Regions from separate parts of the Kitasatospora sp. NBC_01266 genome, predicted to be linked through region 2. Evidence: predicted binding sites of a transcription regulator. Region 2 holds the regulator's gene; each other region holds the start of a gene.

Region 1 (7,225 bases), 2.0 Mb from region 2:
CGAAGGCACCCTCTCCCGGGTCTACCGCAAGCTCGGTGTGCGCTCCCGAGTAGGTCTCGCCCGAGCCCTCGCCGCCGGCAGCTGAACCGCCCCGAGGTCCCACCCCACTCCCCACCGATGCCGCACTCGTGCCTCGGTCCATCGTCATGCCCGAGTGCGCCACGACCCCAGCAGACCCCCAGCAGACCCCGGCAGCAACCGGCATGACGTCCGGCGACATCCCAGGACACGATCGCGACATACAACCAGCAGGGGATATCCCTCTTTTGACGGTGGATCGACAAGCCTAGCTTGGAGCTACCCCAACCAAGGCGCCAGGCTCGGCCGCACCTGCGGCAGTCGGCGCCCTCGGTCGATCGCTCCCGTCTCAGGAGGACTTCTGTGAAGCTCCGCATCAGGCCTGTCGTCGGACTGCTCGCCGCTCCACTGCCGATCATCGCGCTGGCCGCCGCGCCCGCGTTCGCCGCCCAGCCCGCCGCCCAGTCGCCCGCCGCACTGCGCGGGGATGTCGTGGCGGCGGTCAGTCACTCCGTCCGCACCGGCGATGTCGCGGCCGGGCAGCGGATATCCGTGGCGGTCAGCCTCGCGCAGCGGGACACGGCAGGGCTGGACGCCTTCCTCAACCAGGTGACCGACCCGAACTCCGCCGAGTACCAGCACTACCTGACGGTGGACCAGTTCGCCCAGCGGTTCGGGGCGACCCCGGCAACGGTCGCCAAGGTCTCCGCCTACCTGGCGGGCCAGGGGCTGCAGGTCGGCGACGTGACCGCCAACCGGCTCACCATCGAGGCCAGTGGCACCGCGGCCCAGGTGCAGAAGGCCTTCGGGACCAGCCTGGCCACCTACCGGGACAACCAGGACGGGCACAGCTACTTCGCCAACACCAGCGAGCCGGTGCTGCCCGCCGACATCGCCTCCGTGGTGACCGACGTGTCCGGCCTCAACAGCTACGCCAAGTACACCCACTTCAGCACCAAGTCGACCGCCCAGGCGACTCCGGACGCCAGCTCCAAGACTCCCGCCGGGCTGAGCCCGACCAACGCGCAGGCTGCCTACAACCTCACCTCCACGATCAAGGCCGGCACCAACGGCAAGGGCGTCACGGTCGGACTCCTGGAGTTCTCCGGCTTCCAGCAGTCCGATGTGGCGGCCTACGACAAGGGCTTCGGCCTGAAGCTCCCCGCGCCGACCGTGGTCAACGCCGGCGGTGGCACCACCGACCTGTCGGGCCAGGACGAGGTCGACCTGGACATCGAGGTCGTCCAGGCGCTGGCGCCCGGCGCGACGATCAAGGTCTACGAGGCCCCGAACAGCGACGCCGGCGAGACCGCGGTCTACAGCAAGCTGGTCAGCGACAACGTCCCGGTCATCTCCACGAGTTGGGGCACCTACGAGGCGGGCGAGACGCCGAGCAACCGGGTGGCCGTCGACGCCGACCTCCAGGAGGCCGCGGCGCAGGGCCAGTCGGTCTACGCCGCCTCCGGTGACAGCGGCTCGGACGACGCCGGCAACGGTGGCACCTCGGTCGACTTCCCGGCCTCCGACCCGTGGGTCACCGGGGCCGGCGGCACCACGCTCTCGCTGGGCTCCGGTGGCGCCTGGAAGAGCGAGACGGCCTGGTCCGGCAGCGGTGGCGGGGTCTCCTCCTACTTCAACACGCCGAGCTACCAGACGAAGGTCAACAAGGGCACCTACCGGTCGGTGCCGGATGTCGCCTCCGAGGCCGACCCGAACACCGGCTGGGCGGTCTACACCGAGGGCGCCTGGAACGTGTACGGCGGCACCAGCGCCTCGGCGCCGAACTGGGCGGCCTTCACGGCGGTCTACGACAGTGCGGCCAAGGCCAAGGGCAAGGCCTCCTTCGGGTTCGCGAACAGCCGGATCTACACGCTGGCGGCCTCCAGCTCCTACGCCTCCGCCTTCCACGACGTGAAGTCCGGGAACAACGGGGCCTACAGCGCGGGCACCGGCTACGACAAGGTGACCGGGTGGGGCTCCTACAACGGGGCCAACTTCCTGAAGGCCGAGCTGGGCTGATCAACGACGTCCACCGCTGGGTGGGCAGCGCCAGGGGCCGGGCCTACGCCTGGCCCCTGGCGCCGTGCCAGGCCATAGGCTGGACGGGAGTGAACCCGGACCGGAGGCAGGACGATGGCAGGACAGCACGAGCGGGACAGCCGGAGCGAGCAGGACCAGCAGCCCGCGGCTCCGACCGCCGCGAAGCCGGGCCCGGCCGCCCCCGCGAAGAAGACCAAGCTGGTGTTCGCGGACCCGCTGAGTCGGCAGACGGCGGATGACACCGACACGGGCTGGGGCGAATCCGGGGCTTCGCGCGGTCTGGACTGGTACCTGAGCCAGCGACCCCCGCACCACGGCGGCTAGTCAGCCTACTCAGGGGCCGGCAGGCCCGGAAGCGGCCGAGTGCCCTGCTTCCTGCCCCGCGCCGCACCCTCACCGCCCCGAGGGGCAGCGCGGTGCCGCTGCCGAGGTCGGCAGCGATTGCGGGCCGACCGGAGCTGCCGGTCCGGGCGGGCCGGGGTAGAGCGGACCGGCGGCGATCGCCGTGGCGGCGGCGAGCAGGCTGGTGGCCAGCACGCCCGGTCGATGCCGCACCGCCTGCCGCAGGCGCTGCCGCCCGCCACCACCACGCCGGATCGGGCGGAACTCGGGGACGGTCTGCCGCGGCGGCAGCGGGGACGGGCACCGGGGCGGCGGCTGCTGGGCGCACCGCCGGGCGGTCGGTGACGGCGGCGCGGTCGTGCTCGTGGTCGCGGTCGTGGTCATGGGATCCACCTCCGTGTCGGGCGCTCGGGCGGGGCTGCCTGGGCTTGCCGGACCAGCATCCGACCCGCACACCACCGCGCCCAGCCCCCACCGAATTCCTGTGGATAACCCAGCACCTGTGGACAACCCGCAGCCTCCACGCCGCACCGCGGCACCACGCAGCACCGCCTCACCGCGCACCGCACCGCACCATGACGCGGAAAGGCCTCTGGTGGCGCCCGATCGGGCGCCACCAGGGGCCTTTCCGCAAGAAAATCCGGAAGCCGCCTCAGCTGGCCGAACTCGAGGTCGAGCTCGAGGACGACGACGAGGAGGTCGAGGACGAGGAGCTCGAACTCGACGACGAGGTCGACGAGGAACCCGCTCCAGATCCCGAACCGGTGCTCGAGCCCGAGGACGACGCCCCCGTCGAGGTCGACGCGGACCCCACCGAGCTGCTGGAGGAGGAGCGGCTGTCGGTCCGGTAGAACCCGGAGCCCTTGAACACCACGCCCACTGCCGAGAAGACCTTGCGCAGGCGTCCCTCGCAGTTGGGGCACACGGTCAGCGCCTCGTCGGTGAACTTCTGCACCGCCTCAAGGCCGCTGCCGCACTCGGTGCACTGGTACTGGTACGTGGGCACTTGTCTTCCTCCTGGCACTCTCGCCTGATGAGTGCTAACGACGGTCCATGATGCGGCATTCCGCTTGATCAGTCCAGCGCCGACATGGCGCCGCGGGGGTACCTCGTCGGCTGTGCCGCCGGATTCGGCGACGAACCGGCGACGAACCAGCGACGAACCGGCGACGAACTGCCTACCGACCGGCGGCTGGCCGACGACGCACGAGCGCCGGACCGGCCCGCGGCACAGCCCCGGACCACGCACCGGAGTCAGCGCGCCGGAGTCAGCGCTCCGACACCCCGGCCAGCGAGGCCACCGCACTGCCGCCGCCCCTGGCAACGGTACGGCCCCGGGTCCCCGGAGCCACCAGCAGCCGCCGCAACGTGACCAGCGCCACCAGGCCGAGACCCGACCCGGCCAGCGGCACCAGGAACCCGGTCCACGGCCCGCCGGCGTCGATCAGCTGCCCGGCCACGGTCGAGCCGACCGCCAGGCCCAGGCCGATCGCGCCGGTCAGCCAGGTGAACGCCTCGGTCTTGGCACCGTCGGCGACCAGGGTCTCGACCAGCGTGTAGCCGGTGATCAGGGTCGGCGCGATGGCCAGCCCGCAGACCAGTCCGGCCACCGCCAGCGTGGTCAGGTTGGGCATCGCCCAGAGCGTCGAGCAGCCGAGCACCAGCAGCGTGTAGCTGCCGAGCATCCGCTGCTGGGCCGAGTGCCGCCAGTTGATCAGCCCGTACAGCACGCCGGCCAGCATCGAGCCGCCGGCGAAGATCCCGTAGACGATGCCGCTCAGCCCGCCCTGCCCGGCCGCTTCGGCGGTGGCGGTGACCGAGATCTGCATGCCGCCGAAGACGCTGCCGACGCCGAGGAAGGTGCCGGCCAGCAGTCGCACGCCGGGCGAGGCCAGCGCGGAGGTCCGTCGAGCGCCGGGTTCGGGCAGGTGCCGGGCCGGGGCGGTGCGCCGCTGGGCGGCGAAGGCCAGCCCGCCGACCACGGTGAGCGCGGCCTCGGTGATCAGCGCGGCCGCCGGGGTCACCGTGGTGGCGATCGCGCCGGCCAGCACCGGGCCGATGACGAAGGTGAACTCGTCGGTCACCGATTCGAAGGCGAAGGCGGTGTTGAGGTGGGCGGGCCGGTCACTGAGCCGGCCCACCCAGCGGGCCCGGACCATCGCGCCGATCTGCGGCACGGTGGCGCCGGCCGGGACGGCCGCCAGGAAGAGCGTCCAGACCGGTGCGTGCCCCAGTGCCAGCGCGATCAGCGCGCCCACCGAGACCCCGTGCACCAGCACGCTGGGGACCAGCACGGCGGCCTGGCCGAAGCGGTCGGCCAGCCGGCCGGTCTGCGGCCCGACCAGGGCCTGGGCCACGGCGGCGACCGCCGCGACGGTGCCGGCGATGCCGTAGGAGCCGTTGGTGCCGCGGATCAGCAGCACGATGCCCAGGCTGAGCATCGCGTACGGCAGCCGGGCGGCGAAGGCGGGGACCAGGAAGGTCCACGCGCCGGGGGTGCGCAGCAGGGTGCCGTACCCGACCCGGATGGGCGTGCCACCGCTGTCCGTGTCCGACGTCACAGTGCTGTCCATCCTGTCCGGTGCCACAGCGCTGTCCGCCTCGTCCGGCGCGGTGAGCGGTCCGGACGCCTCGACTGCTTCGACGCTGTCGGCCGGGTGTGCCTGGGGATTGTCGACCGTTGGGCGGGCCGCCACGGTCGGTCCTTCCTGCTGCCTGGTAGCGCCTGCGGGGACGGGAAAGCCCCGACGGCGCCGAGAGTCGTCCTCTCGCGCGTCGACCGGGGTTGTTACCGGGTCCGACTGGCCGGGTGATGGAAGCGGGGCCAGGAAGTGCTGCGGACCGCGGCCGCCGAGCGGTCGCGCCAACTCTGCGTCAGGCAGATGTTGCGGGTGTCTGTTGATACCTCTGTGTCGGAAACGCACGGGTGATGCGTACCCGCGATCAAGTCTACGTGGGCGCGGCCAACTCTGTCTACGCGCATAGAAGACCCCCTCGCGCTGCCGCTGGCAGTCGCCGCGCCGTCGCCGGCAGCCCCCGGGCCCTCGCCCCCGCGCCGCCGCCGGCGGTCACCGGGCTGTCAGGTCCCCGCCAGCCACCCCGCGAGCTTTCCGCCCTTGTCCACCGCGCGCAGCCGCCGCTCGGTCGCCTCCTCGGCCGCGGTGGTGGTGACCACCAGCAGCTCGTCCTTCTCCCGCAGCACCGTGGTGCGGTCCGGCACGAAGCTGCTGCCCTCGCGCACCACCAGCGTCACGGCCGCCCCGGCGGGCAGCCGCAGCTCGCTGACCTCGACCCCGGAGATCCGCGAGCCGGGTGCCAGCGAGATCGAGAGCAGGTGGCCGTGCAGGTGCTCCAGCGGCGCCGACTCGATGCCGAGGTCCTGGCCGATCGCGCCCTCGGAGATCCGCAGCCGCTTGGCCAGCCAGGGCAGCGTGGGGCCCTGCACCAGGGTGAAGACGACCACCAGGATGAAGACCATGTTGAAGACGTCCTGGGCCCGCGGCACCTCGGCCACCAGTGGGATGGTGGCCAGCACGATCGGCACCGCCCCGCGCAGCCCGGCCCAGCTGAGCAGCGCCTGCTCCTGCCAGGGCAGCCGGAACGGGGTGAGGGTCAGCAGCACCGAGAGCGGCCGGGCGATCAGCACCAGGACCAGTCCGATCACCAGCGCCGGGACCACCGCCGAGCCCATCGTGGCGGGCGTGCAGAGCAGGCCGAGCAGCACGAACATGCCGATCTGCCCGATCCAGGCCAGCCCGTCCGCGAAGCCGCGCACCGCCGGGCCGTGCGGCAGCTTGGCGTTGCCGAGCAGCACGGCGCTGACGTAGACGGCCAGGAAGCCGGAGCCGTGCAGCAGCGCGCCGCCCGCGTAGGCGAGCGAGGTCAGCGCCAGCACCGCGATCGGGTACAGGCCGCTGGACGGCAGCGCGACGTGCCGCAGGCCGAGCGAGCCGAGCTTGCCGACCGCCAGGCCCACCGCGGCCCCGATCGCCAGCTCCGCGAGGATCGTGCCGACCAGCACGTACCAGGCGTCGAACGGCCCGGTGGTGGCGAAGGCGACCACCAGGATCACCACCGGCGCGTCGTTGAACCCGGACTCCGCCTCCAGCAGGCCGCTCAGCCGGGACGGCAGCGGCACGGTGCGCAGCACCGAGAAGACCGCGGCCGCGTCGGTGGAGGAGACGATCGCGCCCAGCAGCAGCGACATCCGCCAGTCCAGGCCGACCAGCCAGTGCGCGCCGGCCGCGGTGGCGAAGACGCTGATCCCCACGCCGACGGTGGCCAGCACGGTGGCGGCCGGCAGCACCGGTTTGATCTCGCGCCAACTGGTCTTCAGGCCGCCCTCGGCCAGGATCACCACCAGGGCCGCGTAGCCGAGCACCTGGGTCAGCTCCGCGTTGTTGAAGGTGACGCCCAGTCCGTTCTGGCCGATCACCACCCCGATGCCGAGGTAGAGCAGCAGGCTGGGCAGTCCGGAGCGGGTGGACAGGCGCACCGCCACCACGGCGACCAGCAGGACGACGGAGGATTCGAGCAGGAGCTTGTTCAGGTGGTCAACGGTCACGCAGGGGCACCTCGGGGTCGGGGACGGCCTTCGAAGGTCGGCCGGCGGCGCGGGAGGGGTCACTGTGGTGGCACGAATGGCCCCGAAACGCCTGGTCAGCGGCCCGGAGCGGAGTGGCGGACGACCATCCGCGGGTGATCACCGGATGAATCGTTAACCAGTCTAACATTTTACCTGATCTTTGACCTGGCCGGGTGAGCCGTCCCCCTCACGCGGGCCCGGTAGGGTCCCTCTGGTTCCACCGTGGGTGTCCCCCGTGCG
Region 2 (7,225 bases):
AGTCGCTCAAGGGCACCCCCGCCGGTACCGGACAATGGACCCATGCCCTCCGCACTCCCCGACGGCGAACCCGTGCCGTCCGACGGCTCGCTGCCCGCCCACGCCCGCACCGGACTCGGTGACCGGCCGTTCGGTTTCTACCTGCACGTGCCGTACTGCGCCACCCGCTGCGGGTACTGCGACTTCAACACCTACACCGCCACCGAGCTGCACTCGGCGGGGGCGGTCGCCTCGCAGGAGACCTACGCGGCCAACCTGGTCGGCGAGATCCGGCTGGCCCGCAAGGTGCTGGGTGACGCCGAGCTGCCGGTGCGCACCGTGTTCCTCGGCGGCGGCACGCCCACCCTGCTGCCGGCCCGCGACCTGGTGGCGATGCTGGCCGCGATCCGCGAGGAGTTCGGGCTGGCCGAGGACGCCGAGGTGACCACCGAGGCCAACCCCGAGTCGGTCGACCCGGCCTACCTGGCCGAGCTGCGCGAGGGCGGCTTCAACCGGATCTCCTTCGGGATGCAGAGCGCCCGCCCGCACGTGCTCCAGGTGCTGGACCGCCACCACACCCCGGGCCGGCCCGAGGCCTGCGTCGCCGAGGCGAGAGCGGCCGGCTTCGAGCACGTCAACCTGGACCTGATCTACGGCACGCCGGGGGAGAGCGACGAGGACTGGCGGGCGTCGCTGAGTGCCGCGATCGGCGCCGGGCCCGACCACGTCTCGGCCTACTCGCTGATCGTCGAGGAGGGCACCCGGCTGGCCGGCCGGATCAAGCGCGGCGAGCTGCCGATGGTCGACGACGACGTGCACGCGGACCGCTACCTGATCGCCGAGGAGGCGCTGACCGCGGCCGGCTACAGCTGGTACGAGGTCTCCAACTGGGCCACCGACGAGGCGGCCCGCTGCCGGCACAACGAGCTGTACTGGACCGGGGCCGACTGGTGGGGCGCGGGCCCTGGTGCACACAGCCACGTGGGGGGCGTGCGGTGGTGGAACGCCAAGCACCCGGCAGCCTACGCGCGGGCGCTCGCCGAGGGCCGCACGCCCGCCCAGGGCCGCGAGGTGCTGCCGGCCGAGGACCAGCGGGTGGAGCGGATCCTGCTGGAGCTGCGCCTGGTCGACGGCTGCCCGCTCGATCTGCTCACCGCCACCGGCCTGCGGGCCGCCGAGCGCGCGCTGGCCGACGGCCTGCTGGCCGCCGAGCCGTTCGCCGCCGGCCGGGCCGCGCTGACCCTGCGCGGGCGGCTGCTGGCCGACGCGGTGGTGCGCGACCTGGTGGACTGAGCTGGCTGGGGCGGTCAGCCCCTACCCGGTCACGAAATCGATCAGCTCTTCCACCCGCCCCAGCAACTGGGGCTCAAGGTCGCGGAACGAGTCCACCGAGGCCAGGATCCGCTTCCAGGCCGCCGGGGTGTCCACCGGCCAGCCCAGGCGGCGGCAGATCCCTTCCTTCCAGACCTCACCGCGCGGCACCTCGGGCCAGCCCGCGATGCCGACGCTGGCGGGCTTGACGGCCTGCCAGATGTCGATGAACGGATGGCCCACCACCAGCACGGCCTCCCCCGTGACGGCCGAGGCGATCCGGTGCTCCTTGGTCCCGGGGAGCAGGTGGTCCACCAGCACGCCCAGCCGCCGCCCCTCGCCGGGGGCGAACTCGGCCACGATGGCCGGCAGGTCGTCGATGCCCTCCAGGTACTCGACCACCACGCCCTCGATCCGCAGGTCATCGCCCCAGACCCGCTCGACCAGCTCCGCGTCGTGCCGGCCCTCGACGTAGATCCGCGACTCCCGGGCGACCCGGGCCCGGGCGCCGCGCACCGCGATCGAGCCGGAGGCGGTCCGGCCCGGACCCCGGGCCGGTGCCGGCCCGGACGGGCGGACCAGGGTGACCACCTTGCCCTCCAGCAGGAAGCCGCGCGGCACCAGCGGGAAGACCCGGTGCTTGCCGAACCGGTCCTCCAGGGTCACCGTCAGGCCCTCGGCGGTCTTCTCGCAGCGCACCACCGCGCCGCAGAAGCCGGTGGTGGCCTCCTCGACCACCAGGTCCCGCTGGGCGGCCACCTCCGGGGCGGGCTGTCCCCCCGGCCGCTTCCAGGGCGGGGTCAGGTCGGGGCCGTACTGAGTGCTGCGCATGGGAGGAACTATAGGAAAAGCCGACGGCCCGTCAGGATCCACGGGCCGTCGGCTCAGCACGAACGCGTCACAGGCCGGGCGCGCCCCAGACCGGGAACCAGCGGCTCAGGTCCGTCTCCAGCCGCAGGTCGTTGCCGAGCATCGCCTTCACCTGCAGCTCCAGCGGGCTGTTGCGGCGCTCGCCGCCGCCGGGCATCGGGGCGAACGGGTAGAACGCGCCGCGCTTGTAGAGGTAGACCAGCGCCAGCGACTGGCCGGCCTCGTTGCGGAAGCCCACCAGCGAGCAGAGCAGCTGCGGCCCGAAGCCGTTGGCCTCCAGCTCGCTGTTGACCGCGTGCAGGTCGTTGACCAGGTCGGGCAGCTCCTCGGGGGTGTGCCGGGCGAGCAGCCAGGAGTAGCCGTACTGGTCCCGGCTGGCCTCCACCGGCGTGCCGCCGCCCGCCGTGTCGGCGTCCAGCAGGGCCCGCACCTGCCGCTCCACCTCGACGAAGGCGCCGCCCTCGACCGCGGCGAAGCAGACCGAGCCCAGCCCGGTGGGCGTGAAGCCGGCGGCGGCCTCCAGGGTGAGGGCGGCCGAGGGCACACCGAACAGCTGGTCGAGGTCGGGCTTGACCGGCTTGGTGCGGCCGAGCAGCGCGTCCAGGAATCCCACGGATCGTTCCTTTCGGGGATGGTGCGTGGGTCAGTGCTGACCCAGCTCGGCGGAGATCTTGCCCAGCTGCTCCAGCCGCTGCTCCAGGCTGGGGTGGGTGGACATCAGCTGGGTGGCCGCCTCGCGGGCGTTCAGCGCGGGGGCGAAGAAGAAGGCGTTGTAGGGCTGCGCCTGGCGCAGGTCCTTGGTCGGGATCGCGGAGATCTGCCCGGTCACCTTGGTCAGCGCCGAGGCGAGCGCGCTGGGCCGGCCGGTCAGCTGGGCGGCGGCGCGGTCGGCGGCCAGCTCGCGGTAGCGGGAGAGCAGCCGGGTGAGCAGGAAGCTGAGCGCGTAGACCACCACGCTGACGATCGGGATGATGATCATCAGGATCGCGGCGCTGTCATTGTTGTTGTTGTTCCGGTTGCCGCCGCTCATCATGCCGCTGTAGAGCGCGATCCGGGTGATCGCGCCGGCCAGTACGCCGAGGAAGCCGGCGATCGTCATCACGGCGACGTCCCGGTGCGCGACGTGCGAGAGCTCGTGCGCGAGCACGCCCTCCAGCTCCTCCGGCTCCAGCCGGCGCAGCAGGCCGGTGGTCACGCAGACCACCGCGTTCTGCGGGTTGCGGCCGGTGGCGAAGGCGTTGGGCATGTCGTTGTTGGCCACCGCGACCCGCGGCTTGGGCATGTCGGCCAGGGCGCAGAGCCGGTCAATGGTGCCGTGCAGCTGCGGGTACTGCTCGGGGGTGACCTCGTGGGCGCCCATCGCCCGCTCGGTGATCTTGTCGCTGAACCAGAACTGCGCGACGAAGAGCCCGCCCATCAGCAGCACGATCAGCGGCCAGGCGCCCTTCAGCAGGACGATCAGCACACCCGTGAAACCGACGTACAGCAGCCCGATCAGGAACATCGTGGTGACCATCCGCGTGGACAGCCCACGGTCGGGAGCAAAACGGGTGTGGGGGCCGGACGCCGACATGGCTGCTCCTCTGTCCATCAGTTCTCCATCGTCGGGGCGGTCGTTCCGGCCCCGATCTCAGTTGCTATCGATGCTGCCACTTCGCCGGGCGGCGGGCACCACCCTGGTCGGACATGATCGCGCGTCGCTCGTCACGTCCGTCCGGCAGGGGGCACCGCGCGGAGTGATCCGCGCGGCATCCACGGCCAGGGCGTTCCTGCCGTCGGACCCGGGCCTTACACTGGCAGGTACGGTTCTGGCACTCCACTGTGCAGAGTGCCAAGCCCGATCCGACCGAGCAGTGCCGAGCGTGCGCCGAACCACTCGGCGCGATGCTCGGCGAAGGACTTGCCCCGCAGGACCCTGGTACCTGGACAACGCGCGAAGAGGGAGGTGCGTGCCATGTTCGACGAACCCGATTCCGACCCGCGTCCGAGCGGTCGCGACCCGGTCGGCGACCAGCCGGCCGGGCGGCCCGCCGCCCGCTCCGCCCGCCCGGGCGCCAAGGCCGCTCCGGCCGGCCGCGTCGCCCGGGGCGCCGAGGTCGGCCGGGTGGAGCTGCGCCAGCTCGACGAGCGCAAGCTCGCGGTGCTGCGCGCCATCGTCCAGGACTACGTCGGCACCGAGGAGCCGGTGGGCTCCAAGGCCCTGGTGGAGCGCCACAACCTCGGCGTCTCGCCGGCCACGGTGCGCAACGACATGGCCACCCTGGAAGAGGACGGCTACATCCAGCAGCCGCACACCAGCGCCGGCCGGATCCCGACCGACAAGGGCTACCGGCTCTTCGTCGACCGGCTGGCCGAGGTCAAGCCGATGAGCGCCCCCGAGCGTCGCGCGATCCGGCACTTCCTGGACGGCGCGGTCGACCTGGACGACGTGGTGGCCCGCACCGTGCGGCTGCTGGCCCAGCTGACCCGCCAGGTCGCGGTGGTCCAGTACCCGTCGCTCTCCCGCTCCGCGGTGCGCCATGTCGAGCTGGTCTCGCTCGCCCCGGCCAAGGTGATGCTGGTGCTGATCACCGACACCGGGCGGGTCGAGCAGCGGGTGGTCGACTGCCCCGGTCCGGTCCGCGAGTCCACCCTGGCCGACCTGCGCGCCCGGCTGAACGCCCGGGCCGGCGGCCAGCGGTTCCCCGACGTCCCGGCCCTGGTGGACGACCTGCCGGCGGCCTTCGAGCCGGCCGAGCGCCCGATCGTCGCCACCGTGCTCTCCACCCTCTTCGAGACCCTGGTGGAGCAGAACGAGGAGCGGATCATGCTGGCCGGCACGGCCAACCTGACCCGGGTCGGCCACGACTTCCCGCTCACCATCCAGCCGGTGCTGGAGGCGCTGGAGGAGCACGTGGTGCTGCTCCGCCTGCTCGGCGAGACCACCGACGGCGGGATGACGGTGCGGATCGGCCGGGAGAACGAGTACGAAGGGCTGAATTCCACGTCGGTCGTCTCGGTCGGCTACGGTTCGGGCGACGAGAGCGTGGCCAAGCTCGGCGTGATCGGGCCGACGCGGATGGACTACCCCGGCACGATGGGGGCGGTCCGAGCCGTTGCCCGGTACGTGGGGCAGATCCTGGCCGAGTCGTAGCAGCACCCCTACTAGATTTAGTAGGCAACCCAGTCGCAGCAGGACTTTCCACAGGCAGAACAAGCGGAGCAATTGGTGGCCACGGACTACTACGCGGTACTCGGCGTCCGACGGGACGCGGGGCAGGACGAGATCAAGAAGGCGTTCCGGCGCCTCGCCCGTGAACTGCACCCGGACGTCAACCCGGACCCGAAGACGCAGGAGCGGTTCAAGGAGATCAACGCCGCTTACGAGGTGCTCTCGGATCCGGCCAAGCGGCAGGTCTACGACCTGGGCGGGGATCCGCTGTCGCCGAACGGCGGCGGTGGCGCGGGCGGCTTCGGCGCCGGCGCGGCGGGCTTCGGCTTCTCCGACATCATGGACGCCTTCTTCGGCGCGGCCGCCGGTCAGCGCGGCCCGCGCTCGCGCACCCGGCGCGGCCAGGACGCCATGATCCGGCTGGAGATCACCCTGGATGAGGCCACCTTCGGCACCACCAAGGAACTCCAGGTCGACACGGCCGTCACCTGCACCACCTGCTCCGGCGAGGGCGCGGCCCCTGGCACCTCGGCGCAGACCTGTGACATGTGCCGCGGCAAGGGCGAGGTCTCGCAGGTCACCCGGTCCTTCCTGGGCCAGGTCATGACCTCCCGCCCGTGCCCGCAGTGCCAGGGCTTCGGCACCGTGGTCCCCACGCCCTGCCCCGAGTGCGCGGGCGACGGCCGGGTCCGGGCCCGGCGCACCCTCACCGTCAAGATCCCCGCCGGTGTCGACAACGGCACCCGGATCCAGCTGGCCGGCGAGGGCGAGGTCGGCCCCGGCGGCGGCCCGGCCGGCGACCTCTACGTGGAGATCGCCGAGACCAACCACCCCACCTTCCAGCGCCGCGGCGACGACCTGCACTGCACGGTGACCATCCCGATGACGGCCGCCTCGCTCGGCACCCAGGTGCCGCTGCAGACGCTGGACGGCCCGGAGGAGGTCGACATCCGGCCCGGCACCCAGTCCGGCCAGTCGATCCCGCTGCACGGACGGGGCGTCACCCACCTGCGCGGGGGCGGCCGGGGCGACCTGATAGTGCATGTCGAGGTGCAGACGCCCACCAAGCTCGACCCCGAGCAGGAGGACCTGCTGCGTCGACTGGCGGTGCTGCGCGGCGAGGAGCGGCCCTCGGGCCACTTCGCGCCGGGGCAGCAGGGGCTGTTCTCCCGGCTGAAGGACGCCTTCAACGGCCGCTGAGCGGTCACCAACTCTCTCGGGGTGGGCCCGGCACAACGGGCCCACCCCGACCCGTTTCGAGGAGCGCGCGCCATGACCGCACCCGTCTTCGTCGTCGAGACGCCCCTGCTGGCCACCGCCGCGCCCGGCGCCGTGGTCCGCCTGGACGGACCCGAGGGGCGGCACGCCGCCGCCGTGAAGCGGCTGGAGCCCGGCGAGCCGGTCACCCTGACCGACGGTCTGGGGCTGGGCGGCCACGGCACCGTCAGCGCCGTGCACGGCAAGGACGCGCTGGACGTCACGCTCACCGAGCTGCGCGCCGAGGCCGAGCCGCAGCCGCGGATCACCGTGGTCCAGGCGCTGCCCAAGGGCGACCGGGGCGAGCTGGCGGTGGAGACCATGACCGAGGTCGGCGTCGACGTGGTGATCCCCTGGTCGGCGTCGCGCTGCATCACCCAGTGGAAGGGCGAGCGCGGCGCCAAGGCGCTGGCCAAGTGGCGGGCCACCGCCCGCGAGGCGGGCAAGCAGTCGCGCCGGCTGCGCTTTCCCGAGGTGCGCGAGCCGATGACGACCCGTCAGCTGGCTCCGCTGCTGGCCGCGGCGGCGTTCGCGGCGGTGCTGCACGAGGAGGGCGCCGAGCCGCTGGCCGCCGCCGAGCTGCCGGAGCGCGGCGAACTGGTGCTGATCGTCGGTCCGGAGGGCGGGGTGAGCCCCGAGGAGCTGGCCGCCTTCGCC
Region 3 (7,225 bases), 640 kb from region 2:
TGGACGAGTGCTGCTGCTCGCGTTCGACACCGCTACCCCCGCCGTCACCGCCGCCGTCCATGACGGCGCGGCCGTCCTGGCGCAGACCTACCAGGTCGACGCCCGGCGCCACGGCGAACTGCTGCTGCCCACGATCGTGCGGGTGCTCGCCGAGGCCGGCGTGGACAAGCGCGAGCTGACCGCGATCGCGGTCGGCGTCGGCCCGGGGCCGTACACCGGGCTGCGGGTGGGCCTGGCCACCGCCGCCGCGCTCGGGCACGCGCTCGACCTGCCGGTGCACGGCGTCTGCACGCTGGACGCGATCGCCCGGCAGGCCCGCGCCGAGGGCCTGACCGGCCCGTTCACGGCGGCCACCGACGCGCGTCGCAAGGAGGTCTACTGGGCCGACTACGACGCGGCGGGGCACCGCGTCGAGGGCCCGGCGGTGGACCGGCCCGGCGACCTGACGGTCCGCGCGGCCTCGGTCGGCGCCGGCGCGCTGCTCTATCCCGAGACCTTCCCCGGCGCGCACGGGCCCGAGCACCTGTCGGCCGGCGCGCTGGCCGACTTCGCGGTCACCGAGCTGGCCGCCGGGCGCGAGCTGCTGCCGCCGCTGCCGCTCTACCTGCGCCGCCCCGACGCCCAGGTCCCCACCGGCTACAAGGCGGTGCTGCCGGCGTGACCGCGGGCACCCGCACCACCAGGATCACGCTGCGCCCGATGCGCTGGTGGGACATCGCCCCGGTGCTGGAGCTGGAGCCCCGGCTCTTCCCGGAGGACGCCTGGTCGGCCGGGATGTACTGGTCGGAGCTGGCCGACGCGCACCCCGGCGGCAGCCGCCACTACACGGTGGCCACCACCGAGGACGGCAGCATCGTCGGCTACGCCGGCCTGATGGCGGGCCCCGCCGAGGCGGACGTGCAGACCATCGCGGTCGACGACCGCTACCAGGGCCGGGGACTGGGCGCGGCGCTGCTCGCCGACCTGGTCGAGGAGTCCGTCCGGCGCGGCTGCACCGAGCTGCTGCTGGAGGTGCGGATCGACAACTTCCGCGCCCAGCGCCTCTACGAGCGCTTCGGCTTCGCGCCGATCGGCATCCGGCGCGGCTACTACCAGCCGGCCAACGTGGACGCGCTGGTGATGCGCCGCGACCACCGAAACGAGAACGAGACCGAGGAAGACCATGGCTGACGAACCGCTCGTCCTGGGCATCGAGACCTCCTGCGACGAGACCGGCGTCGGCATCGTGCGCGGCACCACCCTGCTGGCCGACGCGGTGGCCTCCAGCGTCAACGACCACGCCCGGTTCGGCGGTGTGGTCCCGGAGATCGCCAGCCGCGCCCACCTGGAGGAGATGGTCCCCACCATCCAGCGCGCGCTGGACACCGCCGGGATCAAGGCCAGTGACCTGGACGGCATCGCGGTCACGGCCGGCCCCGGTCTGGCCGGCGCGCTGCTGGTCGGGGTCAGCGCCGCCAAGGCGTACGCCTGGGCGCTGGACAAGCCGCTCTACGGCGTCAACCACCTCGCCTCGCACATCTGCGTCGACCAGCTGGAGCACGGCCGGCTGCCCGAGCCGACGATGGCCCTGCTGGTCTCCGGCGGCCACTCCTCGCTGCTGCTCACCGGCGACATCACCAGCGACGTGCGCCCGCTCGGCGCCACCATCGACGACGCGGCGGGCGAGGCCTTCGACAAGGTGGCCCGGGTGCTCGGCCTCGGGTTCCCCGGCGGCCCGGTGGTGGACCGGATGGCCCGCGAGGGCGACCGCAAGGCGATCCACTTCCCGCGCGGCCTGAGCGGCCCGAAGGACCCCGCGTTCGACTTCTCGTTCTCCGGACTGAAGACCGCGGTGGCCCGCTGGGTGGAGGCCAAGCGGCGGGCCGGCGAGGAGGTGCCGGTGGCGGACGTCGCGGCCTCCTTCCAGGAGGCGGTCACCGATGTGCTGACCCGCAAGGCGATCAAGGCCTGCCAGGAGCACGACGTGGACCACCTGATGATCGGCGGCGGGGTGGCGGCCAACTCCCGGCTGCGCGCGATGGCCGAACAGCGCTGCGAGCGGGCGGGCATCCGGCTGCGGGTGCCGCGGCCGGGCCTGTGCACCGACAACGGCGCGATGGTCGCGGCGCTCGGCGCGGAGATGGTCTGGCGCAACCGGCCGACCTCGTCCTTCGACCTCTCGGCCGACTCCTCGCTGCCGCTCACCGAGGTCTCGGTGCCGGCCGCGCCGCTCGGGCACGGGGACGTCCACGGCGAGGCCTACCGCGCGCTGGACGGCGGCCGGGCGTGACCGAGGTGGCGATGTGGGAGGCCAAGGCCGCCCCGGGGCGCGGGGCCGAACTGCTGGGCTGGGCACGCGAGTACGCGGTGCCCGCGCTCGCGGCGGCCGAGCGGGTCGAGCTGCTCAGCGCGCCGGGGGAGCGGGTGCTGCTGATCAGCTGGTGGGCGCCGGGCACCGAACCGGTGGCGCCGCCTGAGCCTGCGTCAGACCTGTTGGCACGCCCCGTGCACCGGTGGTCCTTCCAGCGTGAGTACGTGACCGAAGCAAGGTAGCGTTCGGGGCCGAGAGAGCTGATCGCACACAACAGCATGGGGAGCGGCGCGCCGTGAAGACGTACCAGAGGAGCCGGCTGACGGCGTACACGGCGGGCTCGCTCGCGTTGGTCGCCGCCGTCTCGGTCAGCGGTTGCGGCGGCAGCGGCGGCGGTGCCGGGGGGCAGCAGAACGCGGTGGCGCCGCAGAGCACCCCGGCCGCCGTGCCGCCGTCGGCCGCCGCCCCCTCGAGTGCCGCGCCCAGCGGTGCGGCCGCCGCGGCCGGCCAGGTGTCGGCGGCGGCCTGGGCCAAGTGGCACCTGCAGCCGCTGCCCGCCGCGCCGGCGGCGCCCGCCGACAAGCCGGTCAAGCTCACCAGGACCGGCCAGGTGCCGGTGATCAGCTCGATCCCCACCACCGACAAGGTGGTCTTCGTGACCCTCGACGACGGTGCGGAGAAGGACCCCAAGTTCATCGACATGATGAACGACCTGAAGATCCCGGTCACCATGTTCCTGATGGACGACGCGATCAAGAACGACTACAGCTACTTCAAGCCGCTGCAGGCCGCCGGCAACCACATCCAGAACCACACGCTGCACCACCCGCAGATGAGCACCGTGTCCGCCGCCGCGCAGAAGAACGAGGTCTGCGGCGACCAGCAGGTGCTCACCCAGCAGTACGGGGCCGCGCCGTTCCTGTTCCGACCGCCCTACGGTGACGGCGCCAACACCGCGACGCTCAACAGCGCCGTCCAGCAGTGCGGCCCGCGGGCGGTCGTGCTGTGGCGCGAGTCGATGCAGATCCACGACATGCAGTACCAGGCCGCCGACAAGAAGCTGAAGTCCGGTGACATCATCCTGGCCCACTTCCGGGGTCCCAAGGACCTCAAGGGCGAGACGATGACCGAGATGTTCGGCGAACTGCTCAGCCGGATCCAGGAGCAGGGCTTCTCGGTGGCCCGGCTGGAGGACTACATCCAGGCGCCGACCGCAGGCTGAGCCAGCAGCATGGTGGGGGCGTCGGCGACCCGGGTCAGGAAGACGGTCGCCGAGTTCGGCCCCGCGGGCTTCAGCTGCCGGCGCAGCTCCTCCGGGGTCAGCCCGATGCCGCGCTTCTTGATCACCACGGTGCCCACCGCGCGCTGCCGCAGCAGGGCCTTGAGCTTCTTGACGTTGAACGGCAGCACGTCGGTGATCTCGTACGCGTGGGCGTACGGGGTGGGGAGCAGCTGGTCCGAGGTCAGGTAGGCGATCATCGGGTCGATCAGGGTGGCGCCGAGCTGCCCGGCGACCTCGGCGACCAGGTGGGCGCGGATCACCGCGCCGTCCGGCTCGTAGAGGTAGCGGCGCACCGGGCCGGCCGGCGGGTCGGGGAGCCGGCCGCCGGAGAGGGTGTGCGGCCCCGGCAGCAGGGTGGCCCGGTGCGGCTCGTCGGCGGCCGGGGCGGTGCCGAACCAGAGCACCGCCTCCTTGACCTCGCCGTGGTCGGAGACCCACTCCGCCTGCGCGTCCTGCGGGACCGCCTCGTGCGGGATGCCGGGCGCCACCTTGAGTGCGCCGAACCGGGTGCGCCGGCCGGCCTCGATCGCCCAGGAGAGCGGCGGTGAGTAGGCGGCGGGGTCGAAGACCCGGCCCCGGTCGGTGCGTCGGGCGGGGTCGGTGAAGACGGCGTCGAAACCGTCGACGCGCACCTCGGCCACGTCCGCGCAGCGCACCTCGATCAGCTCGGACAGGCCCAGCGAGGCCGCGTTGGCCGCCGCGACCGCGCAGGTCAGCGGGGAGCGGTCGACCGCCAGGACCGAGATCCCGGCCCGCGCCAGCGCGATCGCGTCACCGCCGATCCCGGCGCACAGGTCGGCCAGCCGCGCCACCCCGAGCTGCTGGAACCGGGCCGCCCGCCACTGGGCCACGCTGCGCCGGGTGGACTGCTCGACCCCGTTGGGCGTGAAGTACATCCGCGCCGCGTCGTCCCCGAACTTCGCCTGCGCCCGCTGCCGCAGCCGGGCCTGCCCCAGCGCCGCCGAGACCAGCTCCGCCGGGTGCTCCCGCCGCAGCCGGGTGGCCAGCGCCAGCTCCTCGCCGGGGGCGTACTCGCGCAGTTCGGCCAGCAGCCGCTGCCCCTGGTCGGTCAGCAGCTGCTCAAAGATCTCGGTCTCCACCCGGCCATTGTCCAGGTCCGGCGATTCGCCCCGCGCGCCGTTGGCACTCTGGTTGACTGAGTGCTAACCGCGGCCTATGGTCGTTCTTGGCACTCCCCCCTGGGGGAGTGCTAACGCGACAGTACCGGCCTGACCCCCGCGACGGCAGGCCGTCGGTGTCGCCACTCACCTGTTAGACAACCCCGTAATCTCCGAAGGGGAACTCGGACGTGACCACCGCCAGCAAGGTTGCCATCAAGCCGCTTGAGGACCGCATCGTGGTCCAGCCGCTCGACGCCGAGACCACCACGGCCTCCGGCCTGGTTATCCCGGACACCGCCAAGGAGAAGCCCCAGGAGGGCGTTGTCCTGGCCGTCGGCCCGGGCCGCTTCGAGGACGGCCAGCGCCTGCCGCTCGACGTCGCCGTGGGCGACGTCGTCCTGTACTCCAAGTACGGCGGCACCGAGGTGAAGTACAAGGGCGAGGAGTACCTCGTCCTTTCGGCTCGCGACGTTCTCGCCATCGTCGAGAAGTAAGCAGTCCGGCGGACCTGACGGTCCGCCACCTGGCCCGCCCCGGATCCGTGTCAGTTGTGACAGGGGCCCGGGGCGCGGTTGTTGGTACACCTGACGTCACGTAACGCAGATATCCCGAGGAAACGGAAACATGCCGAAGATCCTGCAGTTCGACGAGGACGCCCGCCGCTCGCTCGAGCGCGGTGTCAACAAGCTGGCCGACACCGTCAAGGTGACCATCGGCCCCAAGGGCCGCAACGTCGTCATCGACAAGAAGTTCGGTGCTCCGACCATCACCAACGACGGTGTCACCATCGCCCGCGAGGTCGAGCTGGACGACCCGTACGAGAACCTCGGCGCGCAGCTCGTCAAGGAGGTGGCCACCAAGACCAACGACGTCGCTGGTGACGGCACCACCACCGCCACCGTGCTGGCCCAGGCCCTGGTCAACGAGGGTCTGCGCAACGTCGCCGCCGGCGCCGGTCCGGCCGCCCTGAAGAAGGGCATCGACAAGGCCGTCGCCGCCGTCTCCGAGCACCTGCTCTCGGTCGCCCGCGAGATCGAGGGCAAGGACGACGTCGCCGCCGTCGCCTCGCTCTCCGCGCAGGACACCCAGGTCGGCGAGCTGATCGCCGAGGCGATCGACAAGGTCGGCAAGGACGGTGTGATCACCGTCGAGGAGTCCAACACCTTCGGCGTGGAGCTGGACTTCACCGAGGGCATGCAGTTCGACAAGGGCTACCTGTCGCCGTACTTCGTCACCGACCAGGAGCGCCAGGAGGCGGTCCTGGAGGACCCGTACATCCTGATCAACCAGGGCAAGATCTCCTCGATCCAGGAACTGCTCCCGCTGCTGGAGAAGATCCTGCAGGGCGGCACCTCCAAGCCGCTGCTGATCATCGCCGAGGACGTGGACGGCGAGGCGCTCTCCACCCTCGTGGTGAACAAGATCCGCGGCACCTTCAACGCGGTGGCCGTCAAGGCCCCGGGCTTCGGTGACCGCCGCAAGGCCATCCTCGGCGACCTGGCCACCCTGACCGGTGCCACCGTCATCGCCGAGGAGGTCGGCCTCAAGCTCGACCAGGCCGGCCTGGACGTGCTGGGCTCGGCCCGTCGCGTCACCATCACCAAGGACGAGACCACGGTCGTCGACGGTGCCGGTGACTCCGCGGCCGTCGCCGGTCGCGTCGCCCAGATCAAGGCCGAGATCGCCAACACCGACTCGGACTGGGACCGCGAGAAGCTGCAGGAGCGCCTGGCCAAGCTGGCCGGCGGGGTCTGCGTGATCAAGGTCGGCGCCGCCACCGAGGTGGAGCTCAAGGAGCGCAAGCACCGCCTGGAGGACGCCATCTCGGCGACCCGTGCCGCGGTCGAGGAGGGCATCGTCGCCGGCGGTGGCGCCTCCCTGGTGCACGCCCAGAAGGTGCTGGACGGCGGCCTGGGCCTGTCGGGCGACGAGGCCACCGGTGTCGCCGTGGTCCGCAAGGCGCTTGCCGAGCCGCTGCGCTGGATCGCCCAGAACGCCGGCCTGGAGGGCTACGTCATCACCTCCAAGGTCTCCGAGCTGGACGGCAACCAGGGCTTCAACGCCGCCACCGGCGAGTACGGTGACCTGATGAAGGCCGGCGTCATCGACCCGGTCAAGGTCACCCGCTCCGCCCTGGAGAACGCCGCCTCGATCGCCTCGCTGCTGCTCACCACCGAGACCCTCGTGGTGGAGAAGCCCGCCGAGGAGGAGGCCGGCGCCGGTCACTCGCACGGCGGCCACGGCCACTCGCACTGACCCCTGGTCGGTAGTTCGACAGCGTGACCGGCCGACGGCCCGGTACCCCCGCTCAACCGGGGGTGCCGGGCCGTCGGTCTACCCTTGGCGCATGATCGAGGCTCGTCATCTGCGTGTGCTGCGCGCGGTCGCCCGTACCGGGTCGTTCTCCGCCGCTTCGCGGGAGCTGGGGTGCACCCAGCCGGCGGTCAGCCAGCAGATGAAGGCGCTGGAGAAGGCGGTCGGCCTGCCGCTGGTGGCCCGCTCCGGGCGCGGGGTGCAGCTGAGCGAGGCCGG

The links. The regulator HrcA, encoded in region 2, represses chaperone genes, less so after heat shock. The targets are predictions, from matches to a motif close to TTNGCACTCNGNNNNNCNGAGTGCNAA.
Region 1: a site for HrcA is predicted at 3,418-3,444, ahead of OG403_RS21695 (FmdB family zinc ribbon protein). Genes of this name have one in related genera too.
Region 3: a site for HrcA is predicted at 4,713-4,739, ahead of groES (co-chaperone GroES). Genes of this name have one in related genera too.

Annotation. Positions count from the first base shown of each region.
Region 1 covers NZ_CP108458.1:4,935,287-4,942,511, forward strand. Annotated here, with positions in the region: gene OG403_RS21675 (helix-turn-helix transcriptional regulator) at 1-85, shown strand, start outside; gene OG403_RS21680 (S53 family peptidase) at 382-2,037, shown strand; gene OG403_RS21685 (hypothetical protein) at 2,152-2,382, shown strand; gene OG403_RS21690 (hypothetical protein) at 2,452-2,784, opposite strand; gene OG403_RS21695 (FmdB family zinc ribbon protein) at 3,053-3,406, opposite strand; gene OG403_RS21700 (MFS transporter) at 3,669-4,973, opposite strand; gene OG403_RS21705 (potassium/proton antiporter) at 5,480-6,964, opposite strand.
Region 2 covers NZ_CP108458.1:2,956,349-2,963,573, reverse strand. Annotated here, with positions in the region: gene hemW (radical SAM family heme chaperone HemW) at 43-1,272, shown strand; gene OG403_RS12585 (DUF3097 domain-containing protein) at 1,294-2,121, opposite strand; gene pspAB (PspA-associated protein PspAB) at 2,189-2,773, opposite strand; gene htpX (zinc metalloprotease HtpX) at 2,804-3,733, opposite strand; gene hrcA (heat-inducible transcriptional repressor HrcA) at 4,115-5,293, shown strand; gene dnaJ (molecular chaperone DnaJ) at 5,369-6,511, shown strand; gene OG403_RS12560 (16S rRNA (uracil(1498)-N(3))-methyltransferase) at 6,584-7,225, shown strand, end outside.
Region 3 covers NZ_CP108458.1:3,597,638-3,604,862, reverse strand. Annotated here, with positions in the region: gene tsaB (tRNA (adenosine(37)-N6)-threonylcarbamoyltransferase complex dimerization subunit type 1 TsaB) at 8-661, shown strand; gene rimI (ribosomal protein S18-alanine N-acetyltransferase) at 658-1,170, shown strand; gene tsaD (tRNA (adenosine(37)-N6)-threonylcarbamoyltransferase complex transferase subunit TsaD) at 1,163-2,269, shown strand; gene OG403_RS15425 (hypothetical protein) at 2,266-2,532, shown strand; gene OG403_RS15420 (polysaccharide deacetylase family protein) at 2,586-3,512, shown strand; gene OG403_RS15415 (class I SAM-dependent methyltransferase) at 3,485-4,672, opposite strand; gene groES (co-chaperone GroES) at 4,882-5,187, shown strand; gene groL (chaperonin GroEL) at 5,318-6,949, shown strand; gene OG403_RS15400 (LysR substrate-binding domain-containing protein) at 7,041-7,225, shown strand, end outside.